Regions from separate parts of the Ferdinandcohnia sp. GQ5 genome, predicted to be linked through region 2. Evidence: predicted binding sites of a transcription regulator. Region 2 holds the regulator's gene; the other holds the start of a gene.
What was found. The regulator LexA, encoded in region 2, represses DNA repair genes until DNA is damaged. The targets are predictions, from matches to a motif close to CGAACATATGTTCG.
Positions count from the first base shown of each region.

Region 1: the regulator LexA is predicted to act here: its motif matches at 1,483-1,496, upstream of AC6CHV_RS12870 (YhjD family protein).

Region 1 covers NZ_JCAXEW010000009.1:126,650-130,083, reverse strand. Annotated here, with positions in the region: gene AC6CHV_RS12875 (prolyl oligopeptidase family serine peptidase) at 1-1,343, opposite strand, end outside; gene AC6CHV_RS12870 (YhjD family protein) at 1,514-1,891, shown strand; gene AC6CHV_RS12865 (competence protein ComK) at 1,926-2,465, opposite strand; gene AC6CHV_RS12860 (hypothetical protein) at 2,651-2,866, opposite strand; gene AC6CHV_RS12855 (IDEAL domain-containing protein) at 3,054-3,290, shown strand; gene aceA (isocitrate lyase) at 3,365-3,434, opposite strand, start outside.
Region 2 covers NZ_JCAXEW010000001.1:32,559-35,992, reverse strand. Annotated here, with positions in the region: gene tkt (transketolase) at 1-738, opposite strand, end outside; gene AC6CHV_RS00160 (DUF896 domain-containing protein) at 851-1,081, opposite strand; gene lexA (transcriptional repressor LexA) at 1,487-2,113, shown strand; gene glnA (type I glutamate--ammonia ligase) at 2,201-3,434, opposite strand, start outside.

The DNA of each region.
Region 1 (3,434 bases), on a different contig from region 2:
ATCGCATGAGGACCACCATGTACTTCAATAATTGTTGGATACTTTTTACCTTCTTCATAACCAACTGGCTTCATCACCCAGCCATTAATTTCCCAACCATCTGGGGCATTAAATGTAAAGCTTTGCGCATCAGACAATTCAATATCCTGTAAAAACTTTTCATTTACATTTGTGAGTCGATTTATTTCTCCAGTACTCAAATCTAAATAATATAAATCCCCTGGTTCTGTTGGTTTACTGATACCAACAACTGCCTTATGATTATTTACTGTTAGTGCAAATACATGCTGGTTCTCGAATAATGATGGATAGACTTCACCCTCAATAGATCCATAATAAACCCCTGTACTACCATGGTTAGTTAATAGAAAGTAAAAACTTCTACTATCTTCGTTCCAGATGACACCAGGATTGGATCCCCCTAATTGGAAGTCAGCAGCAACACAATCTCCTACATAAGCATCTAACTCACTTGTTAAACAAGTTAGCTCAGCACTTTCAATTGTATATAACCAAATTTTTGGTAAAGTGGCTCCTGCAAATTCTTGTTCATGTCCAACTAATGCAATATATTGGCCATCAGGAGACCAAGAAGGAGTACCAAAGTTCCCTGAGCCGTTCGTAATCTTTTCATAGCTCTTATCTTTGAGCGACATCACATAGACATCAGAAATCAAGTTATAATCTGAATCCTCATTGATATCTCCTACAAATGTAATTTTTGATCCATCAGGAGACCAACATCCTGCCGTATAATCATGTTCGCCTGATGTTAATTGCTCCACTGCACCAGTAGCTACATCTACCAATGCAAGATGTTGATTTTTGTTATCTAGAAATCCAGCTGCGTCAGATTTATAACGGATTCTTTCAACGATCATCGGTTCAAGATGTTTCTCATCTTCTTCCTTCTTCTTCTTTTCTTTATCCGTAACGCTCTCGTCATGTGCTAATGAAGTAGTAAATAAGATCTTTGAACCATCCGGTGACCAGATCGGATTTCGTGCTCCATTTGCACAATATGTAATTTGTTTTGGTTCACCACCATCTGTATGCAAGCAATAGATTTGCTGTTTTCCAGAACGATTCGATACAAATGCAATAGATTCTCCAGTCGGGGACCAACGTGGCGACCCATCTCTCACATCACCAAAAGTCCATTGAGTAACTTTACCCTCAACAGTGCCAACATATAAATGTGAGTTATACTCGTGCTTATCCTTATTAATTTCAGTCTCCACAAACACAAATTTGCTTCCATCCGGAGAAAGCTGTGGATCATTGACTGTTTTTAATTCATATAAATCCTCTGCTACGATGCCTCTACGTTTTATCTCTGTCATTCTTCTCCCGTCCTTTGTTTACGAATTGTCATTGTAGTACCTCATACATGATGCACCACTAATAAAAGTATTTCGACACTAGAAATACTTTTTCCTTCTCTCTTCTTGATTCTTCTAAAAATATGTCTTATCATATATACAAACATACGTTCTAAAAAAGAGGGATAATCATGACAAGAATACCTGAGGATGACCGAGCTATTTTTGAAAAAGCTATCTTTTTACCTATGGTTCTTACCATCCTTAATCGTGATCTGACAGCAATAGAAACCGCTGGCTTTAAGTTAAAGAAGCCATATCTCCATTTACTTGAACATACAATGAAGATGGTTCAAAAAGACCTCTATACAATTAAACAACAAATGAAAAAGAAAAATATGAAGGTATGGGAAAAACAAAGAGATGAGGCATTCACATTATTTTCATTCATGTATCGAGGCTATGAAGAGGAACATAACTACTTTAACCCACGGATTCGAAATGAAGTTCAACAGTTGCTTGAATCTTATTTCATCGAAAAGACATTGACTAACAATGAACAAACGTAAGGCTGGGAAAACCAATTCATTATTGGCAATCAGATTAGTTTGGAATACTTGGATCGTTTTGAGGATTTAATACAAAATTTATGCGTTTATTTGGCTTGTCCATTCTATTGGTAACAATCGTTCGCAGTTGTGCAGTTCTATGGAGTTGGTTTTGAAAGGAGCCTTTCGAGATTTGCAATTTAATGGCTTGCTTATTTGTAAAAATAACAGTTGTGTTCTCGTTCACACTGTATCTACAATCTGAAACATAGTTATGAGATAGCCATGCGCAGTCTTGCTTTGTTGGCGATGCGGTAGGAAATAAAAAAATCTTATTAGACGCTTCAACAATAATCGGTGCTTTATGGGTTACCCCCATAATTTCACGTGTCCCTTCTTGCCTGCCCTTAAGCGAGCTTCCAAAATAACGGCAGCTTCGGTCAACAATCTCAGTCGGCTTCATAGCAACAACATATTCACCTTCAACTTCAAGTACCCTTGAACAAGTATTTTTACCTATTTCAATAGGTAATACCGCCATAGTGTCTGGATTAATTTCATATTCCATCAAATAATTCGTTTGCTTAACCTCCATCTATTCATCCCCCTTTAAATTATTCTAATATTTTTACTAATGGAAGCATTTTCATATTAGCATTACTAGGTATTTATAACTATACAGTTCACAAAAAATTCACAAAAAAAGAGTGGAATTCTTTCTAAAATGTTTTTTTGGATGCAAAAACATTTTTAAAAGAAGACCACCGAGTTTATTTTCTGCTATGAATTTTCATTTATTTGTCCTAGCTCTTTTTCGGCCAGATAGGAGTTTGCTTGTTCTAATGTCGTATGCTCATCCACCGAATTACCCGCATAAGCAGATTCTGAAAGAAAAGGATTATTTGTGTCTAGGACATTTGACATGCCGAAAACTGGATTTAATGGTGTATTCTTTGGGATATCGTGATTTGAACCCTCATCTAAATTATTTTTCATATTTTTCCACCTCCATTCTTATCATGCATGAAAATATAAATTATCATACAAGAATTTAACTTTAGTCAGTTAAAGTTTGCCTAGACACTATTAGTATTCCAAATAAATTTTTAAAAAGTCTAAAAATTCGGTTGATTTTACGTGTCCACCTAAATATACTATTAAAAAGGATTAGGAGTGAGCTTTCATGAAAAAAAGAAAAACATACTCTGAGATCATGAAGTCACGGGATACGAAAAATTTCAAAGCACCTAGGGAATCGGTATTAGACATATATATTCAAATGATTATCGATGAGAGCCTATTTAAACGAAGAAAAGAGCTTTTGGAAACGAGGGTTAATGAAGCAATTGACTCAAAAAATGAAGGATTGTTTATGGAAGCTTCAGCGGAGTACCGCAAATTATTTAGCAAAACGTCATAATATAAAATTGTAAAGTCCAAGAATAACCGAATAAAAACTGACTAACAATATGTTAGCCAGTTTTTTTAGGCGTCTTATTTTGAAAATTGTGCTTCCTCGGTAGAGCCTTTTAAAGCAGTCGTAGATGATGTTCCTCCCGTAATA
Region 2 (3,434 bases):
TCGAACTTCAATGAGAGCTGGACGTGCTAAATCTCCTTTAGCCTCCTCAATCGCTTTATCAATCGCTTCTACATCATTCCCATCCTCAACACGTAGATATTGCCAGCCATAGGACTTATACCTTTGTTCGATAGATTCTGAAAACGCTTGATTAAGATCACCATCAAGGGAAATATCATTAGAATCATACAAAACAATTAGTCGACCTAATTTTAGATGTCCTGCTAATGATGAAGCCTCACCTGATACACCTTCCATCAGGTCACCATCACCACAAATGGCATATGTATAATGGTTAACAATTTCAATTGAGTCATTATTATAGACACCCGCTAAATGGCGTTCTGCCATCGCCATTCCAACAGCCATAGCAATACCTTGGCCGAGTGGGCCAGTAGTTGCATCGACACCTGCCGTGTGGCCATACTCAGGATGCCCCGGGGTCTTACTGCCCCATTGGCGAAACTGCTTTAAGTCATCAATTGTTAAGTCGTAACCAGATAGGTGTAACATACTGTACAATAATGCAGAGCCGTGTCCCGCAGATAAAACAAATCGATCACGGTTGAACCAATGTGGGTTTTTCGGGTTATGTTTCATATGTCGAGTCCATAAAGCATATGTCATGGGTGCTGCTCCCATTGGCATACCTGGGTGTCCTGAATTTGCCTTTTCAACAGCATCAATAGAAAGTGTTCGAATTGACGCTATCGACAAGTCTGTTAGTGATTGTGTCATAAAAATAAACATCCTTTCAAGAGTTTCTAACGAACTAACATAAAACATAGCAGTTCTTCATTGATAGTATGCACAAAAAAAAAAGAATACATAGAAATCTATGTATTCTTTATTAATGCAATCTTTTCCGCTTACTATTTTTCAGTTTTTCTGGGGTTACATCATTACCCTCTGGATCAACAACTTTTACAGAATGTAATGTATTAGTCATTGAACTTCTAAAAACACGTAGGTACTCTTGTCTAAGCTCTTGCTGTTCTTCTTTTTCTTTATCCGTAAGACCAACTGTCTTCGCTTTTTTTGCAAGAGCATTGATCCGATTGATTTTATCTTTTGAAAGCATAATTATTACTCCTTGTTTATTCTTTTCTAAATCATAGTTCATAGTACTAGATGAAAAGATATTTTACAAGTCATCCACATTACGCATTTAGCTTGCACTAATAATAACCATTCCCATACTTAATAAAACAAATAGTACATAATAGATAAATCCGCCTTGTAATTTCCTTAACATCTTTATTTCACTCCTATAGAATGTTTGTTCGTATTTTATATTTCTATTATAGACCGAACATTTGTTTTGTGTCAACAAAAATTCGAACTTATGTTTGTATAATCTAGTAAAACATGCTATACTCAACTTAAGAAATTCGGTATTTGTCGAATTTACTAGGTCACCTGAACAGTGAGATCGAAGAGAAGATTTAAATACATATATAATATAAGTGCAAGGGGATGAGCGAAGATGACAACGAAGCTTTCTAAAAGACAGCAGGATATATTGAATTACATAAAACAAGAAGTTAAAGAAAAGGGCTACCCACCTTCCGTAAGGGAAATTGGGGAGGCTGTTGGTTTAGCATCAAGTTCAACAGTACACGGACATTTGTCCAGACTAGAAAGCAAAGGCTTGATTCGAAGAGACCCTACTAAACCTCGCGCGATTGAAATTTTACAAGTTGACGAAAATGAAACAATTCCAACTGCAAACGTTGTGAATGTCCCAGTCATAGGTAAGGTTACTGCAGGACAACCAATTACAGCTGTGGAAAATATTGAAGAGTACTTCCCATTACCTGATCGTTTTGCTGCCCATGATGACCAAATTTTTATGCTTGAGATAATGGGAGATAGTATGATCGAAGCGGGGATTCTTGACGGAGACTATGTGATTGTTAGACAACAGCATTCAGCTAACAATGGGGATATTGTTGTTGCAATGACAGAGGAAGATGAAGCGACTGTAAAACGTTTCTTTAAGGAAAAAGATCATATCCGCTTGCAACCGGAAAACTCAATGCTCGAACCGATCATCCTTAAAAACGTAGTCATATTAGGAAAAGTTATTGGCGTATACCGTACAATTCATTAATCTAAAAAAGGAACATTTCTAAATGAAATGTTCCTTTTTTATTAGCAAAAAAACCCTTAACACATCCACGTGTTAAGGGTTCATTTATTAATACATAGTCATGTATTGCTCTCTCTCCCATGGATGAACCTGGGTACGGAACATATCCCATTCGATCTCTTTTGCTTCAATAAAGTGTTCGAACAGATGTCCGCCTAATGCTTTGATTAACACTTCATCCTGCTTAAGCATATCCAATGCAAGAGATAAAGTTGGTGGTAAATCCACAATGCCCGCTTCATTACGCTCTTCTTTATTCATCACATAGATGTTTCTGTCAACAGGTGCTGGTGGTGTCAATTTGTTTTTGATACCATCTAATCCTGCAGCTAATAGTACAGCCATTGCCATATAAGGGTTTGCTGCCGGGTCAACTGAACGCACCTCGACACGTGTGCTTAAACCACGTGAAGCTGGGATACGAACAAGTGGACTTCTATTTTGAGCAGACCAAGCCACATAGCAAGGTGCTTCATAACCAGGTACTAGTCGTTTATATGAGTTTACAGTTGGATTTGTAACAGCTGTAAAATTAGGCGCATGCTTTAAAATACCTGCAATAAAATGTCTAGCATTATCACTTAATTGTAGATCCGCATTAGGATCAAAGAATGCATTTTCCGCGCCTTTGAATAATGATAGGTTACAGTGCATTCCTGAACCCGCTACTCCAAACAATGGTTTTGGCATAAAGGTTGCATGTAAACCATGTTTACGAGCAATTGTTTTTACAACAAGCTTAAAAGTCTGAATTTCATCACACGCTGTTAAAGCATCCTCGTATTTAAAATCAATTTCATGTTGTCCAGGTGCAACCTCATGGTGAGAAGCTTCAATTTCAAATCCCATTTCCTCAAGCTCTAATACGATATCACGGCGGCAGTTTTCACCAAGGTCTGTTGGCGCTAAGTCAAAGTAACCACCATTATCGTTAAGTTCAAGAGTTGGTTCACCTTTTTCATTTAACTTAAATAAGAAAAACTCAGGTTCAGGGCCAAGATTGAAATCCGTAAATCCTAGTTCTTCCATTTCTTTCAAGACTCTCTTTAAGTTGTTACGAGGGTCCCCTTCGAATGGAGTACCATCCGCATTATGAATATCACAAATTAAACGAGCAACCTTCCCTTTTTCTGCAGTCCACGGGAAAACTACCCATGTATTTAAATCTGGATATAGGTACATATCTGATTCTTCGATACGAACAAAGCCTTCGATTGAAGAGCCATCAAACATCATTTTATTGCTCAATGCTTTTTCTAATTGACTTACGGGAATTTCAACG